2 regions of the Paenibacillus sp. YIM B09110 genome follow, and region 2 is predicted to be linked to the other one. Evidence: a T-box and tRNA genes for the amino acid it is inferred to sense, from the RefSeq annotation. Region 2 holds a T-box; the other holds one or more tRNA genes.

Region 1 (9,038 bases), on a different contig from region 2:
AAAGGCGCGGCTTTCTTGACCTAAGCGACGATTATTTAGTTGCAAGGAATGCGTCGAATTGCTTCTGTTTCTCAGCGATTACTTTGTCAACGCCTGCTTCCTTAAGCTTTGCTTCATACTCAGGAAGTATTTTATCAACATCAACCGAGCCTGTTTCAAGTGCTCTTTGGTACTGCTTAATCACGTTCGCTAGCGCGCCGACCTCAGACTTCACTGGCTCACTATCAAATACGAAGCCAAGTGCTGGGGATACTTTGCCGCCTTCGTTAAACTCTTTGAATTTTGCCCATTTGTCTGGATCCTCAGTATCCCATACATAGTTGAGGAATTGGCTGCCGAACATCCAAGCCGCGCCTGGGTTATAGTTAGGCGTTTTTTCAGTAGCTGTCATTATTTCGCCGTTGCGAGTGAAGTGTTCGCCTTCAATACCGAAGTTTAGAATATTGTTGATCTCTTTGTCCGTGTGAAGAAGGTTGATTAACATCATCGCACGAGCCGGATCTTTGGATGTGTTAGAAATACCTAACATCGAACCCGCAGTTTCAGATGTTGCAATCGTTTTTTCAGTCATCGTAATTTGCGCCAGTTTGCCCGTCAAATTAGATGCGCTTGCAATCTCAGCGTCTTTACCTGGTTTCATTGGTTCAACTGTAGAGAATACAGTGCCTGCTTTCCAAGCATCGCCTGAAGATACTTGTGTAGTAGCGGCATCCGCATTGATATAACCTTTCTTGAAGAAATCTCGTGTAAGGTTCAGGTATTCTTTGTAACGGTCCAGCTGTTCCATTGCAGTTACTGTTGTAGCGTCTGCATCCTTCAAGATTGCACCCGGAATCGTTGAATCGCCCAAGAAATCATAGTTTGCGAAGAAGTGTGAGTTAAATACCCCTGCCGTTGTATAAAGCGGCGTTAGATCAGGTCTTTTCTCTTTCACAATCGCATACACAGCATCAAGATCCTGCGGCGTTTTTACGTTTGTCATATCAATGCCAAGCTCATCCGTTACGTCTTTGCGGTATACGATACCGCCTGCGGCTGCCAGCTCTTTGTTAGTTGGAACGCCGAAGTTTTTACCGTTGATTTTCGCACCCGACAAGAATGCTGGGTCTAACGATTCTGTAATTCCTTTGCCATATTGATCGAGAAGATCATTAAGCTCTAAGAAAGCGCCTTTCCCAACGTTTTTGGCATGGCCGTTCCATTGAGCCGTAAAATAAATATCGACTTCTTCTTGCGAAGCGATCATGAGATTGACTTTATCATCCCAAGCGCCCCAATCGATTGGTCTAAGATCAATTGTTGCATTGATTTTTTCTGTTAGAAGCTTATTAAGAGCCTCTTCCACTTTTTTCTCGTCAGCCTGCGGAGTACCAGGATATACAAGTGAAATTTGATAAGGCTTCAATTCGGATTCGGGTGCTGCAGTTTCTTCCGATGCCGCTGGTGCTTTCGTAGCTTCATCCACTTTTGCCGGCTCGTTGTTGTTTTTTGCATTGTTGCCAGAACAAGCGGATACAATCAGTACAATGGCCAACATCATTAGGAGAAGCATAGAACTTTTTTGTTTACCTTGCTTCATAGCGGGTGGACCTCCCTAAAAAATTTAGTTTTATATGCTAAACCAGCATTGCTGGCTACAGCCCTAATTAGGCAACTTCTAATCAGCCTTTAACCGCACCTACAGTCAGTCCTTTTACGAAATACTTTTGGAAGAAAGGATACGCGAATACGATAGGACCAATCCCGATGACAACCATAGCCATACGAACCGTTTCACTTGGAAACCTGAACGATCCTCCAGCCGCCGTAATAGCTGCCGCTGCCGTACTGTTATTAGCAAGGAATTGGATGTTAAGCATCGTCTTGTACATTAAGTATTGAACGGTAATATTGCCGTCCTTCGTAATGAAGACTAGACTTAGAAACCAATCATTCCAATACGTAAGCGTTTGGAAAAGAGCGACTGTCGCCAATACCGGAAGTGATAACGGGATTACGATCTTATAGAAGATTGTCATCTCGCCCGCACCGTCAATCTTAGCCGACTCCAGAACAGCGCCAGGTATAGTCGTCTGGAAGAAGGTTCGGATGATAAGAACGAAGAAAGCGGCTACGAGCAGCGGCATAATGAGCGCCATCATCGTATCTTTTAGATCGAGAAGACGCGCGTAGACCAAATACCATGGCACAAGTCCGCCCGTGAAAAGCATCGTTAAAAATACGAAGAAGGTAAAGAACTTAGCATGCGGAAAATCCGTTCTCGAAATCGGATAGGCGTACAGAGCCATCATAATTAAACTTAACGCCGTTCCAGCAATCGTTACTAGAATAGAAACTCCATAGGAACGAATGATTTGCCTTGCATCCTTAAACAGAAACTCATAGGCCCCCAAATCGAACTTAGAAGGTATGAATTTATAGCCTTCTGCGATGACCGTCGATTCATCTGATATCGATATCATGATGATCAAGAAGAGAGGTATGATGCAAAGAAGAGAATAAATAATGAAGAAAATATTAATTCCTAGAGAAGCCGGTCCCGACAATTGATTTTTCGGATTGGATGTACTCGGTATTTTTTCAGCTGCTTCCATAGGTTCACCTCCAAAGGATTTACGTGGTTCAGTTCACGTTAAGTATGTTTGCTCGTTCAAGCGTAAACGGCTGTCGCCGTCCTTGGCGGCGTAAGCTAACGTTTCGCGGATGAAATATAAGTCAGTTTATAAGTGTGAAAGTAATAAAGTCTTATATTTTAAAATAATGCGTTCTCTTTGTCGATTCGTCTTACTACCCAGTTGGATAAAAAGACAAGAGTAAATCCTACAACCGACTGCAGCAAGCCTGCTGCGGATGATAATCCAATGTCCCCGACTGTTAGGAATGTACGGTATACATACGTATCAATGACATTCGTTACTGGGAATAGAACGCCTGATTCTCTTGGAACCTGGAAGAACAGCCCGAAATCCGCATTGAAAATTTTTCCGATTTGGAGCAGCGTCATAATTATAATGATTGGCGTGATAAGCGGGATCGTAATACTCGTTATTTGCTTCCACTTGGACGCGCCATCGATTGTTGCAGCTTCATAGTACTCGTCATCGATGCCGATAATGGCAGCCATATAGATAACCATGAAATACCCCATGCTTTTCCATGTATTCACAAGCGGTAAAATATAAGGCCATACGCTTTGCGTGAAATACCATTCTACTTTCTCAAGTCCGAGAGCAGGCAGCAGCGAAGTATTAAGAAAACCGTGCTGCTCGCTCAAAAATCCGAATACGAGATAGCTGATGACGACCATAGATAGAAAGTAAGGAAGAAACATAATCGTTTGATGCAGCTTGGCCAGAAATCTGTTCTTAATTTCATTGAGCATAATGGCAAACGCCAGTGGAAAGACCAAGTTAAGAATAATAAATCCTGAGTTATACAGGAGCGTATTCCGCGTAATAATCCACGCATCTGATGTTTTGAACAGGTATTCAAAGTTTTTGAGGCCACTCCAGTCGCTTCCCATTATGCCATCCGCATAATTGATGTTCTTAAACGCAATAATGATACCCAACATAGGGATGTAGTTGTTAAAAACAAGCAAAACGATTGCAGGCAACATCATAATATAGAACATCCAGTACTTACGAATTGTTTGCAAATGAAACCTCATACCAGCTTTTGATCTTGGGATGTAGGCGGTTGTTACCGCTTCCGAGGTTTGTCTCGCCATCGCCTTCCTCCTCCTCCTTATTCGTCTCTGTTTAACTTTCTTGTACCTAATTGTAATAAAAAAAAACGCCGACATCTGTCGGCGTTGTGACTGTATTAACGTTCGTGTGACTTTCTTTATACACCCTGGTATTTTTTGCGGTATTCCTGCGGAGTTAAGCCCGTCATTTTTTTGAACAGCTTGGAGAAATGAGAGAAGTTTGCGTAGCCAACGGCAACCGCGACATCGCTTACGCGATTATTTGTTTTCTCAAGCTCCATCCGCGCTTTCGTAATTCTAAGCTTTACTAGGTAATCCGTAAGGGAATAACCCGTTTCTCTCCGAAATAATCGCGATAAATAAGCAGGATTCAGATAAACGTTCTCCGCTGCTCGCTCTCGACTAAAGTCTTCGCCTAGATTCGCCTCCATATAACGTTGAACTTTCTCTACAGCCTGTGAAACATCCTTGCCGTTCTGATTCGCATAATCGGTCAGCTGCACGCTAAGCTGCTGTGCCCACGTTCGCATTCTGGTCAGCGATTTAAGCACATTCTCGCCAACCTCCCACTCACGATTCGTGAATACATCCGTCATCAGAACACCTTTTTTGTTGAACCATTGAAACAGCATATTCATAAAGCCGAAATAGAAGGAGGCCATATACGTATAGTCAACTTTGCTCTCCAGCATCTGATCAAAGCACTCATCGATACGCTTCGACAGCTGCTGCTGCTTTCCAGAATCAAGCAGCAATGCCCAATCGTCGAAATGAACCAATTGAAGATTATTCCCTTCAAGCTTTGGTTTGGTCTCTCGCTCCATAATAATAGCGCAAGTATCGCTTACATTGCTTCGCTCGAGCTCCAGCAGCGTACGAACTGCTGACCGTATTTGTTGTACAGTTCCGACTTCACCTATATAACAAGATAGATGGCAATGCAGAACAAGCTTGCATTGGTTAATGAATAACCTGCATCTCTCTTCTATTGCAGAAGAGGTCTCCTCCTGACCGTCCTGTCCCTTATACAAAATAGCATACATGATGCCGTTTCCATCCTGGACAATATGGCCTGAGGGGGTCGCGAGCACTAACTCCTCGGCAACATTTCTAATGCCGTAGGTCATGATCTCCTCGTCTCTAGCTGACCATTCCTCTCTCCACTGCTCTATGCTTATAAGCACAACTCTAATCCTACTATCCGCCTGTAGAGGCAGCGCATAGTTTTGCAACGCCGAATCGAGGTGCTCAGGCGCTCCTGAGTGACGATAATGCAATACATCCTGCCAAAATCGTTCGATCAAAATAGGCCTCTGTTTATTCCATTGCTCATAAAAGAGACTGTACGTGCTTTTAATTTTGGTGAGCTGCTCTAACTCTTTTACCTTATCAATCGCTCCATTGACGCAGGTTTTGAGTACACCGTGATCAATTGGCTTCAATAAGTACTCAAAACAATCCAACTGAACAGCCTGCTGCGCATATTTGAAATCAGCATGTCCGGTTAGAAAAATCGTTATGCTTGCTGGAGAATGCTCATTTACCCATTCTAATAGCTCGATACCGCTTTGATTGGGCATATCGATATCGGATATGACGATATGAATCGTATGCTCGGTAAGAATCGCTCTTGCCTCTTCCCCATCGTAAGCCGTGTATATATTGGCAATGGGAAGCTCAGACCAATCAATCCCCTTCTCAATCCCTCTTATTGCTATTTCCTCATCATCAACGATCAACAAATTATACAACTGATTTTTCCCCTTCCATTAACCGTGGAAATTTTATGATGACGACAGCACCGGTTCCTTCCGACTGATTGCTGAATGTAATCGACGCTCTTTCTCCATACAACAGCTCCAGCCTATGAATAACATTCGTTACGCCTAGTCCGGTTGTTTCAACCTGCTCCAACGGCTCTCTGCGAGTCAGCTTGGTCAGAACCTCATCGCTAAAGCCGCCCCCGTTATCGCTAATCGTCAGAGTGAATCCACTATCCTTTGTTACCTCAGCCGCAACTTTAATTTGGAACAGCTGCCTGCGATTTTTGAAGCCATGAATAATCGAGTTTTCCACAAAAGGCTGTACGGTCAATGCTGCAATCGGATAATTAAGTATCGTATCCACTCCCTCGAACGTACATTGAAGCTTATCGGGAAACCTCATTTTCTGAATCGTTATATAATTTTCGATATGCGATAACTCCTCCTTAAGCGTGATCGTATCCCGATTTGCTTTCATAATAAACCGGAAATAGTCCGCAAGGTGAAGCGACATATTTTTCACAGACTCTGTATCGTTCAATGCTGCAAGATTATAAATAATATTTAAGCTGTTCATATAGAAATGGGGGCTGATTTGAGCTTGCAGTTGTTTTAATTCACCCTGTTTTACACGAAGCTGCTCCTCATACACGTCAATTTTTAACGTTTTGATCTGTTCAGCCATTATGTTGAATGTATTTCCTAGAAACTCAAACTCCATCGTCTTGTTTTTTTTCAGTCTTACATCAAGCATGCCAAGTGAAATTTTCTTCATCCCTAGAATGAGCTCATGCAGCGGCTTGAAGAGCATATTCTGCATAAAAAATAAATAAATAAGTAAGATTGCAACAAATCCGATCGATGCAAATAACGTCATATTTCGGAAAAATAAAAGGTTGCGAAGCAGCGTTTCCTCCGGAATAACGACACGATACGCAATATCGAGCATATCGCTCATTCGATTCATGACGAGATACGTCTCTCCGGTTTTATGATCCGTCAACGACTCATACGGCTTCTCCGTCATTTCCTCCTTCAGATCAAGAGGCGCGAGGCTGCCAGTCAACGATTGAGTGAGATGATTCTCTTCATGAAAGTAGATGTCGTTAAAGCCAATATCACCGTCACTCCACTGAATGGTCAGCATATCGTTAATATCTTTTACTTTAATAATCGCTCCAACATACAGCCCCTCGGATACTTTAATAAAATTGATTAGAAAAAACTTCCCTTCTAATCGTTCGTCCTCTCTTACCTCCCATCTATGCTGATCGTTAAGCGCCATATCATTATTTACTGTGATATTGTCCATATGTGTTTTAATTATTTTTCTAGTATCATTGTACTCGCTGTCTGTTCCAAAAATAATATCGTCCTGATGATACAGGAAAACCGCGTCTATTAAGCTGTATACTCCAACATCGCGATTGAGCTTTGAATCGATTCTAATCTTGGTTAACGTATATCCGTCGCTGTCTCTAGGAAAAGACATGAGCAGCCCTATATCCGAATCGAGCACTGACATTTTGTATAAATAATCATTTATTTGAGATAAGTTGTTATCGGTTTGGCCTACGAAGATATCGAGTGTATTACGATACGTTTCGGATACCTTCTCTCTAACGATTTCTCTCGAGTAGCTGTTATTAATAAGCATAAATGTAACTACAGGAAGCATAACCGCCATAAACCCGATGATAAGACGAGATTTAATCGATTTGCCGAACTTCACGTGAATCCTCACTCCTGTCCGAACTGGGAATACCTAATATACTATCATTTAAAGCGTTTTCTTAATATCTATTATCCAAAAAAATCTCCATACATAATTTACACATAAAAAAAGCACTTAAGATCAATTGATCTTAAGTGCTTGTAGTTTCGTTAGTGGTGCCGGCGAGAGGACTCGAACCTCCACGGTTTCCCTCACGATTTTGAGTCGCGCGCGTCTGCCATTCCGCCACGCCGGCATATTCATTTGTAAAGATGGCGCGGCCTAAGAGATTCGAACTCCTGACCTTTTGATTCGTAGTCAAACGCTCTATCCAGCTGAGCTAAGGCCGCACATTTTTGAAACTATTGTGGAGGCGCCACCCAGACTCGAACTGGGGGTAGAGCTTTTGCAGAGCTCTGCCTTACCACTTGGCTATGGCGCCAAATAAAGATTGGAGCGGAAGACGGGAATCGAACCCGCGACCCTCGCCTTGGCAAGGCGATGCTCTACCGCTGAGCCACTTCCGCGAAACAATGGCTGGGGATTCAGGGATCGAACCTGAGAATGACGGAGTCAAAGTCCGTTGCCTTACCGCTTGGCTAATCCCCAACAAAGTGTAAAACCTAATTTTTGAAATTAATGGGGCGATCGAGGGGAATTGAACCCCCGAGTGTCGGATCCACAAACCGATGCGTTAACCACTTCGCCACGACCGCCATGTTAAGGTATTCAATTGGCAGGGGCAGCAGGAATTGAACCCACACCAAAGGTTTTGGAGACCTTTGTTCTACCTTTAAACTATGCCCCTAAGGTAAACTTGGTGGAGGATGATGGATTCGAACCACCGAACCGTGAGGAAGAGATTTACAGTCTCCCGCGTTTGGCCACTTCGCTAATCCTCCATGTGGTGCCGTCGAGAGGACTTGAACCCCCAACCTACTGATTACAAGTCAGTTGCTCTACCAATTGAGCTACAACGGCATATCCAATTGTTTCAGGTATTGCTAGTACATCATGGTGGCTCGGGACGGAATCGAACCGCCGACACGAGGATTTTCAGTCCTCTGCTCTACCGACTGAGCTACCGAGCCTGATGTTTGTAATGGCGGAGCTGACGGGATTCGAACCCGCGGTCTCCTGCGTGACAGGCAGGCATGTTAGGCCTCTACACCACAGCTCCACATCATATTCTCGGATCATTCCGAAGGTAAACATTGGTTGCGGGGGCAGGATTTGAACCTGCGGCCTTCGGGTTATGAGCCCGACGAGCTACCGGGCTGCTCCACCCCGCGTCGTTAAAAAGCTATAATGGTGGAGGATGACGGGATCGAACCGCCGACCCTCTGCTTGTAAGGCAGATGCTCTCCCAGCTGAGCTAATCCTCCATATCGTCTTGAGCGACTTTTATATCTTACCATAGGCTCAAGTCTTAAGTCAAGCACTTTTTTTTAAATCTTTTTGTAAAGAAGTTGGTGACCCGTAGGGGACTCGAACCCCTGTTACCTCCGTGAAAGGGAGGTGTCTTAACCACTTGACCAACGGGCCTTATATGGCAGAGAGGAAGGGATTCGAACCCTCGAGACCCGGTTAGAGCCTACACGATTTCCAATCGTGCTCCTTCGACCACTCGGACACCTCTCTACAATGGCTCCCCGAACAGGACTCGAACCTGTGACAACTCGATTAACAGTCGAGTGCTCTACCAACTGAGCTATCAGGGAATATAACAAGGCATTGCGCCCTGAAAACTGGATACGAAAGATAATGCTGCTGAACTTTAGCTGTTGCCTACAGGTTGTATGGACCATATAAGCCTTTTAGGATAAGCCCTCGACCGATTAGTATTCGTCAG
Region 2 (9,038 bases):
ATACAATCATGCTCGGAATCGAGGTTAAATCCGTTAATGAAACAGGTGCTTTATATAGAAGACGACAAGGAAATCGGAGCTTGGGTCAAGGAGGATTTGGAACGGCGCGGCTATTCGGTAGATTGGCTGATTACAGGCGACACTGCCGTGAGTCGTGTTGGAGATGCAGATATTGTTGTCCTGGACGTCATGCTGCCCGGCCTTGACGGCTTCACGATTGGGCAACGGCTGAAGAAGGAAGCTCCGCAGGTACCGATTCTTATGTTATCCGCACGAACGGCGGTAGATGATAAGCTGCAAGGTCTTCGCTTCGCGGATGATTATTTGACGAAGCCGTTCCATCCCGATGAGCTTGCGGCAAGATTGGATGTACTGCTGCGCAGATACGGTCAACCGATCGAGCTTGAGCTGGCGATCGGTCATTTGGTTATTAAGCCGGAACTGCAGGCCGTGTACGATGGACGAACCGGGGATGAAATCCCGCTGACTCCGAAGCAGCTCCAAATTTTATTTTATTTTCTCGATAACTTGAACCGAATTGTTACGAAGGAACAAATTTATGAGGCAGTATGGGGAGATCCATATATCGATGGCGACAAGACGATTATGGTTCACATCCGGTATCTTCGTGAGAAAATCGAGCTTGATCCAAGCAATCCGCTTATTATAGAGACGATTCGCGGGATCGGCTATCGGGTGAAGCGATGAATAGGCAAAGAAACGCTTCGCGGATTGTGGGTTTGAAGCGTTCGCTGCTTTCGCGTTACATGATAATTGTTTTGTGCGCGGTGATGCTGCTTCCCATATCGCTGCCCATCGTATCGATAATCGTTTTCCTGCAAGGCGGAGGCAAGATAGCGGATACGAAGGAATCGAAGCTGTACCGTGACGGAAGCCAATTGGAATCGATGTGGCATGACGAAGCGGCACGACTGAGTGGACAATCACCTGAGAGTGTTGATGCAGTACTTAATCTTAAGAAAGCGGAGTATCCGAAAGCGACATTATTTTGGGTGGATGGCAGCGGGCGCACGAAGCTCCAGCTACCAGCGAACGAGCAATTACAATTGCCTGTGCAGTGGAGCTCTTCGTACACCGTACAATTCATGAAAGATAGCGTAGGCGGAGATGATTTCACGATCGTTGCTTTTATCGGGGATACACGCTTGGAAGGATTTATGGTATTCAAAGTGCCTAGGGTGCTCATGCAATCTGGCGCGGGCAGTGCTTCCAAATCGATATTACCGATGTACCTTATCGTTATATCGATCATACTGGCGGTTTTTTTATTTATTTCAGTACTTTTTTTCAACGGCATTCGCAAGAGACTCGTTCGACTGCAAGCGGCGATGGCGCTTCCTGCGAACAACGGCATCCCGGCTCCTGTCGCCACGAACAAACCGGATGAAATCGGCCATTTGGAAGTAGCCTTTAATGAAATGGTGAGCAAGCTCGAGGCAAGCAGAGAGCGTGAGGCGAATGAGGAGGGACTTAGGCGCGAGCTGATCGCAAGGCTTTCTCATGATCTAAGGACGCCGCTTACTGCGATAAGAGCGCATGCATTCGGCCTGAAGCAGGAGACACTGTCCGAGGGAGGAAGGCGATCGCTGCAATTAATTGATCGGAAGATCGAATATGTAAGCCAATTGATCGAGAATCTGCTTTCTTTCACACTGCTGGAATCGGGCAAATATCCGTACCGGCCGGAGCGGATTGATATTGTCCGGATGGCGAGAGCGTCGATTGCAGGCTGGTATCCCGCGTTCGAGCAGCAAGGCTTCGATATCGATATTAACCTGCCGGATGTTCCTGTGTATTGGCATATCGATCCCGAATGGATGGAGCGAGTGCTGGATAACTACTTTCAGAACGTGCTGCGTCATGCGCAGTCGGGGTGTTATGTTGCGCTTCGAATAAGCGAGGAGCAAGGCGGATGTTTGACAATATCGGATCATGGTCCTGGGATGGATGGGACGTCTGAGGAGAGAGGCGCCGGCATCGGTCTCGCGATCGCTTCCTTGATGCTGGAGGAGATGGGACTGTACACTGAGATCGCAAGCAGCAGCGAGGGAACGATAATTCATATTGCTGGTTCTGTATCGAACCGTCAGGAGGACTCTCCTTGACGGTTTTTCTTGTTTTTTTAAACGAAACTTAACCTTGCCGCTCCTGTTGTCTTAACCTAACGCCTTTAAGATGATTACAGAGGTGATAAGCAATGATAACGAATAAAGAAATGATATTGGAAACACGTGGGCTTACGAAAAAATTAGGCGGAAAGCCTGTCGTGAAGGACGTTAATCTGAGAATTGAACGCGGTGACATATACGGTTTTCTCGGCCCGAACGGTGCAGGGAAAACAACGACGATCCGCATGTTGCTTGGACTGGCGAAGCCGACTAGAGGCCAGGTCCGCATTTTCGGCAAAGACATAAGCAAGGATCGTCTGGAAATTCTGCGCAAAGTCGGATCGCTCGTTGAGTATCCGTCTTATTACGGGCATCTGAATGCGATTGAGAACTTGGAGGCGGTTAGACGACTTCTAAATGCGCCTAAGTCGCGGATTGACGAGGTGTTGTCGATCGTCCGACTGACTAAGGATGCGAAGCGCCCTGTCAAAGGGTACTCGTTGGGAATGAAGCAGCGGCTTGGTATTGCGACGGCGTTGCTAGGAAGTCCTGAGCTGCTAGTGCTCGATGAGCCGACGAACGGTCTTGATCCAGCAGGCATCTTGGAAATTCGCGAGTTGATTAAGAGCTTGCCGAAGTCGCATGGCGTTACGATTCTAATTTCCAGTCACTTGTTGTCTGAAATTGAGCAGATGGCGACAAGAGTAGGCATTATTGCAAAGGGCAGCTTAATCTACGAGGATCGGATTGAGAAGCTGCGCGAGCGCGCGCAAGGACATATCCGCCTTGGTGTAAATGATCCGGAAGCCGCATGGGGGCTGCTAAGCGCAAGCGGGATTAGTGCTTCGCTTGACGAGGGCAAGCTTACGGTCGCGGAGACGGATAATGCGGCCATAGCCGCAATCGTAGCAAGACTCGTTGGCGGGCGTCACCAAGTATTCCGCGTGGAAGAAGAGAAAGTATCGCTGGAGAGCATTTTCCTCGATATGACAGGAGTGGAGGGGAGCTTATGATGCTGCGCATTATGTCTGTCGAATTACTCAAGCTGAAGAGGAAGCTCGTCTGGCTGCTTGTCTTATTAGGGCCGTTCGGTGTAATTGCGCTGCAAGCGGTCAACTTCGGACTTCGCTACGATTATTTGACCCAAATATATGCCGACGATCTATGGGGCGGATTAATTCATAATGTATCTATGCTCATGCTGCCTACGTTGTTCATTGGACTAACGATTCTTGCCTCCATGACGGCTGGCATTGATCACCAGATGAATGCATGGAAGCAGACAATGGCGCTTCCAGTAGGCAAAGCGAGGATTTTCTTCGGTAAATTCGCGGTAACGGCAATATTGCTGTTGTGCTCTAGCACACTAATTGTTCCGTTCACCTTTGCGCTGGGCATCTTGCTCGGTTTTGGCGCAGAGGGAATGCCGATTGTCGATCTGATGACGACCGTATATTACCCGTACCTTGCGATCATGCCTTTCGTTGCTCTCCAAGTAGGGTTATCGGTCATTATACATAACCAGGCATTGCCGTTAACCATCGGAATAATCGGTATGATTGCGGGTATGTTCGCTTCCCAGTTTCCCGACTGGATGCCATGGAAATGGCCGTATCTTATTAATGTTTGGGATGTGCCGCTGTATTCGGTAGGAGCGGGCTTGACGCTAGGGCTCATCGTCTTGCTCCTCGGAATGTATCAGTTCGTTAGAAAGGATGTGAAGTGATGATTGGCATGATTCGGTCGGAATGGATGAAGCTTAGACGATCGGTTGTATGGCTGCTTGCAGCTGTCAGTCCGCTGTTCGTGGCAGTCATCGGTATTGCGGAATTGGAGAAGGGAGTACAATTTCCATGGGTAGAGGTGTTGTCGATAGCTTCAGCGCTGCATGCCATGCTGTTCCTGCCGCTGCTCGTAGGTATATTCGCCGCACTCGTGTGCAGGTATGAGCATGTCGGCGGTGGATGGAAGCAGATGCTGTCGCTCCCGGTATCGAGAACGGGGGTGTACGCCGTCAAGCTGGGAATGGTCATGCTGCTTGTTGGCGTAACACAGCTTCTGTTGCTCTTATTCATCCTGCTGCTCGGCTTCATGAAGGGGTTCAGCGGCGACATTCCATGGTCTATTCTACTCGGATCGATACTTGGCGGCTGGATCGCATGCCTGCCGCTCGCGGCGCTGCAGCTATTCGTATCGATAGCGTTCCAGAGCTTTGCTGCACCGCTAGCGGTTAATGTCGTATTGACGCTGCCGAACATTCTCATCGTCAATTCATCGCAATACGGACCTTATTATCCGTGGGCGCAGCCGATGCTGGCCATGCTGCCGCGCGACGATTACGGGTTCGGCGCCTTTAACATGTCGATGGAGACGTTGTTTATCGTAATATTAGGCGGTTTCTGCGTATTCGGCCTGGCAGGCTGGACCTATTTCCAGCGAAAAGCCGTCTAGTAAGCAAACTCCAGATCCGGATAGACATATGGAGTTGCCGGCGCTTCGATTCGCTCGATCTTCGTAGCTTCAAGCGTAATGATCTCATTGTCCATGTAGCTGGTCGTCTTAAGCGTTCCTTTGACGGATACCCATTCGTCTGCGGCATATTCGTTCCCTTTGGGCCATTCGATCATAAGCCCGTAAGGCAAGGCGTCGGCCGAGCAGCAATTCATGGCGAAGCGGCTGACCGCGAATCGATCCTTGCCCATTTCATCTTCTCGGTAAACGAAGCCCGAAAGGACGACTTCCTTGCCTAAGAAGGCTTCCCGGTACAAATCAAGCGTCGTCAGCGTCTCGATAAACTGCTTCTCGGGCACTTCTATCGCAGGCTGGGAATAGAGGATCTTCCCATAATTCGCATGGTCGATCGTATATTCGTCGTAAGGGAAAAGCGCATCGAGCTTTTTTTCTTCCGATACTGGTGCAAGGTCAACCTCAGGTACAGGCGCAGTTATCAGGTCACTCCGTTCAAACGAAGGGCTTCCCGATAAGCTGACGCCTTTCTTAGCTGCAAGGGCGCTGCCAAGCGTTCCGGTCGGTGCAAGAAAACCGAGCGCGAGCGGCAGGAGAAATAAGCCGTAAATGAGCGTATTCTTGGCAATGGAAGGCGAAGGCTCGTGGTCATGCTCGCAGTCGCAGTCGGCTTCCTGCTTGCCCATGCGCTTCTGAAGGGCAGCATATATTTGATAGATGGCTGCGGCATATAAGCCGATGGCCGACAGCTTCACGTACAGCTCCATGCGGGGGGCGATATATAGCGTCATCTCATCCGTCTGGAACAAATAGACGATAAAAAAGGCAAAGCCGGTCAGTATAGTTGCGCGCAGTAAATGGTGGATCATATGAATACCTCCGTTAACCATGCTCCGATGAAAGTAAGCGAGGCTGTTAATGCGATAAGAGCGAGTACGATTCTGATACGGAACGTCGACAGCAGCATAAGCGTATTTTTCAAATCGATCATTGGACCGAATACGAGAAAGGCAAGCAGCGGACCAAAATCAAAAATGCCGCTGAAGGAAGAAGCGATGAAAGCGTCGGATGTGGAGCATATCGATAAGATGAAAGCGAACCCCATCATGAATACGTATGAAAATACAGGCTGCTCCGCGAATACGGCAAGCGTACTGCGATCGACAGCCGTTTGAATGATTCCGGTAAGGAGCGCGCCGAATATTAAATATTTGCCCATCTCAAAAAACTCGTCTGACGCGTGAGCCATCGTGGATGAAATCCTGGAGCGGAAGCCTTTGCCGCTAACTCCATGCTCGTGGCTTCGGTGGTGGCGGTGATCATGTCCGTGTTGATGTTCATGGTCATCGGTGTTCGAATGCTCATGTTGCTGTCTGGTCATTGCCTTTAGGGGACTTCTCTTCATGAACTTGTAGAGCAGCAACCCGATGATGAAAGATACCGCGAAAGCTAGTCCCATCCGGGCGAAAGCCATCTCCGGCGTCGTACGGAACGCGGTGTATGTAGATGTGTATACGATAGGGTTCACAATAGGTCCGGCGAGCAAGTATACGATACCGATATACGCGGGCATCCCTTTGCGTATTAGGCGCCTGACGACGGGAATCATACCGCATTCGCATAATGGGAACAGAAGGCCGAGCAATGCGCCGAACAGCACGCCTGCAACCGGATTTTTTGGCGTCCATTTCTGAATGAGCTCGTCCGTTACGAATACTTGCAGCAGCGCCGAGAAGAGTACGCCGAGCAGGATGAACGGAAAAGCTTCCAATATGATGCTAATGAACAATATTTTGAACGACTGGAAGTTAGCTTCAGTGAAGATGGCCGTCGGCAGCTCGCGATTCGTGACGATCAGGGTTAGCATAATCAGGCTGCCAACACCGAGAAGCGGCGTTCCGAAACGGAATATCCATTTAAGCATGCGGTGCGTCTCTCTCCTTTTAATAGTAATGATTACGATTATACGACCTAATATAGCATATGCTCCCAATTTTGGCTATAGGACAACTTTATTTAGTGCAGGCGTCTTGCCGCAGCTTCAAACGCTTGCGTATGAGCGCGTGGCTTCTTGACATTCATGTCAGCGCGAGTATAATCAGTTTAAATGCGATGATGGGAACAAGTAAGCTTGAGGCGAATTGCGTGCAGAGAGCCGGTGGTAGCTGTGAACCGGTGCAAACCTCGAAGCTGAATGGAACCCGGAGCCGATGTGCGGAACCGGTAGCTGCAGCTCTGCCGAAAATGTTCATCCGGATGCTCACCGTTACTGAGCGTTAAGGTTTGTGCGGCATTCGCCCCTTCATTAGGGTAACGGGCGGCGCAGACGAATTAGGGTGGCACCACGATCTCTCGTCCCTTGCGGCGAGGGTTTTTTTGCGTTCTTTCGAACCCTTATATCGATAAAGTTGATGGCCATAGAAAGGTGGAGTTGAATTTGAAAAAAGTACTATCCGGCATTCAGCCAAGCGGACAGCTTACACTCGGAAACTATATCGGAGCGTTGCAAAACTTCGTGAAGCTCCAGCATTCCGAGGAATGTTTCTTTATGATCGTGGATTTACATGCGATCAGCGTGCCGCAGGATCCCGCTAATCTTAGAGAGCAGACCGAAGCGGTAGCGGCGCTCTTCATTGCTGCGGGTATCGACCCGTCGAAGGCAACGGTCTTCGTTCAATCTCATGTGCGCGAGCATGCTGAGCTCGGATGGTTGTTCACGACGCTTGCCAATATGGGCGAGCTGGAGCGTATGACGCAATTCAAGGATAAGTCGTCAGGAAAAGAATCTGTCGGAGCGGGCTTGTTCGTGTATCCGACGCTAATGGCGGCTGATATATTGCTGTATAACGCGGATCTTGTGCCGGTTGGCGACGATCAGAAGCAGCATCTCGAATTGACGAGAGATCTGGCGCATCGCTTCAACACGCGTTTCGGTTCGTACTTTACGATTCCGGAGCCTTATATTCCGAAGGTAGGCGCGCGCATCATGTCGCTTGACGATGCAAGCAAGAAGATGAGCAAGAGCAATCCGAATCCGGCGAGCTTCATAGCGTTGCTCGATCCTCCGGATGTCATCCGCAAAAAAATTAGCCGAGCAACAACCGATTCCGGCCGCGAAGTGAAATATGACCCGGCGAATAAGCCAGAGATCAGCAATCTGATTGGGATCTATTCACACTGCGCGAACATGAGCATTGCAGAGATCGAGGCGCGTTACGAGGGACAAGGCTACGGACCGTTCAAGAAGGATTTGGCGGAGCATGTTGTGTCCGTGCTCGAGCCATTGCAGAACAAGTATCACGATATTCGCAATTCAGGCGAGATTCATACTATCTTGAAGCAAGGCGCTGAGCGTGCTTCCGAAGTAGCGTCCCGCACGCTAGCAGATGCGAAGGATTTGATGGGCTTCCTTCGCCCGCGCGGCTAGCGGATAACGATAGTAAGAAACAACAAGGCTGACACCGGGAGGTGTTCAGCCTTGTTGTTTCTTACGGCGCAAACGCGCTTTAACGATAAAACCGGCACCGGTCGTGAACAGCCATAGCAGACCGAACAATAGTACTAGCCAGCCGCTATGACTGATGGATATAGCCATTGCGCTCATCCATATGACGGATACGACGGCGAAAAATAAGGATAGTTGCTTAGACATGACGTTATTCTCTCCTTCACAAACTTTGATCATATTTTTTTGGGGGATAGAGCATAGTTTCTCTTCTTGTGCACATAATAAGTTTGCACCACACAATCAAGCGCAGGAGACGAAAGGAGAAATACCTCATGGCAGGAAGCAGAAGCAATACACTGATCGTTCCACAAGCAAGTCAAGCTCTTAATCAACTGAAGTTGGAAGCGGCACAAGAACTCGGTGTACAAATCCCGGCAGATGGCTATTACGGTAACATTTCAACTCGTGAAGCGGGCTCCCTTGGTGGCTACATCACGAAAAAGCTAGTCCAAATTGCTGAACAACAGCTTTCTGGCGGCTACCGTTAAGCGCTTTTAATACACAAAGAACAAATGGAGTTCAAGGGAAACCTTGAGCTCCTTTTTAATTATCGCAAAAAGCCAAAAACAAAAGCCCCTTCTATTATGCAGCAAGGGGCAGGCTACAATCAATATTAATACGTATCCATACGAAGCCGCTTCATAAGCCGTTCGTCGCTAAGCCAGCCGACATAGGAGCCAATCGTCTCGTACTTCTGATTCATGAGCAGGACGCCAACAAAGGGATACTGCTTGCGATGCCGGTAGCGAACATCCGACCATCTTACCTCATAGCCCCAGCTATGCTCGCGAACATCCGCACACGCGAAGCTTGTGAAGTAGAGGAAGGAGCGGATAGCTGGTTCGTTCTTGGACAAGGCTACAGCCGGGTGATCTGAGCATCTGACGCGGTCGAGCCATCTTAGCTTGCCGCTGTGCAGCGTACCAATAACAAAG

What was found. The T-box of region 2 lies ahead of trpS (tryptophan--tRNA ligase). A T-box ahead of a tRNA ligase gene usually reads a tRNA of that ligase, here a tRNA-Trp.
Region 1: it encodes a tRNA-Trp, which carries the amino acid that the T-box ahead of trpS (tryptophan--tRNA ligase) is inferred to sense. The anticodon was not compared.

Annotation. Positions count from the first base shown of each region.
Region 1 is NZ_JBANSP010000018.1:9-9,046, reverse strand. Features, by position in the region: gene V8F51_RS22395 (ABC transporter substrate-binding protein) at 32-1,579, opposite strand; gene V8F51_RS22390 (carbohydrate ABC transporter permease) at 1,662-2,594, opposite strand; gene V8F51_RS22385 (ABC transporter permease) at 2,753-3,730, opposite strand; gene V8F51_RS22380 (helix-turn-helix domain-containing protein) at 3,847-5,460, opposite strand; gene V8F51_RS22375 (sensor histidine kinase) at 5,453-7,204, opposite strand; tRNA gene V8F51_RS22370 (tRNA-Leu) at 7,361-7,442, opposite strand; tRNA gene V8F51_RS22365 (tRNA-Arg) at 7,460-7,536, opposite strand; tRNA gene V8F51_RS22360 (tRNA-Cys) at 7,555-7,628, opposite strand; tRNA gene V8F51_RS22355 (tRNA-Gly) at 7,639-7,713, opposite strand; tRNA gene V8F51_RS22350 (tRNA-Gln) at 7,721-7,795, opposite strand; tRNA gene V8F51_RS22345 (tRNA-His) at 7,827-7,902, opposite strand; tRNA gene V8F51_RS22340 (tRNA-Trp) at 7,921-7,994, opposite strand; tRNA gene V8F51_RS22335 (tRNA-Tyr) at 8,005-8,088, opposite strand; tRNA gene V8F51_RS22330 (tRNA-Thr) at 8,092-8,167, opposite strand; tRNA gene V8F51_RS22325 (tRNA-Phe) at 8,202-8,277, opposite strand; tRNA gene V8F51_RS22320 (tRNA-Asp) at 8,290-8,366, opposite strand; tRNA gene V8F51_RS22315 (tRNA-Met) at 8,402-8,478, opposite strand; tRNA gene V8F51_RS22310 (tRNA-Val) at 8,496-8,571, opposite strand; tRNA gene V8F51_RS22305 (tRNA-Glu) at 8,657-8,731, opposite strand; tRNA gene V8F51_RS22300 (tRNA-Ser) at 8,737-8,827, opposite strand; tRNA gene V8F51_RS22295 (tRNA-Asn) at 8,832-8,907, opposite strand.
Region 2 is NZ_JBANSP010000001.1:165,919-174,956, reverse strand. Features, by position in the region: gene V8F51_RS00815 (response regulator transcription factor) at 37-708, shown strand; gene V8F51_RS00810 (HAMP domain-containing sensor histidine kinase) at 768-2,126, shown strand; gene V8F51_RS00805 (ABC transporter ATP-binding protein) at 2,237-3,142, shown strand; gene V8F51_RS00800 (ABC transporter permease) at 3,139-3,855, shown strand; gene V8F51_RS00795 (ABC transporter permease) at 3,855-4,580, shown strand; gene V8F51_RS00790 (TIGR03943 family putative permease subunit) at 4,577-5,464, opposite strand; gene V8F51_RS00785 (permease) at 5,461-6,519, opposite strand; T-box leader at 6,699-6,958, shown strand; gene trpS (tryptophan--tRNA ligase) at 7,033-8,022, shown strand; gene V8F51_RS00775 (DUF5325 family protein) at 8,068-8,247, opposite strand; gene V8F51_RS00770 (alpha/beta-type small acid-soluble spore protein) at 8,376-8,591, shown strand; gene V8F51_RS00765 (metal-dependent hydrolase) at 8,717-9,038, opposite strand, start outside.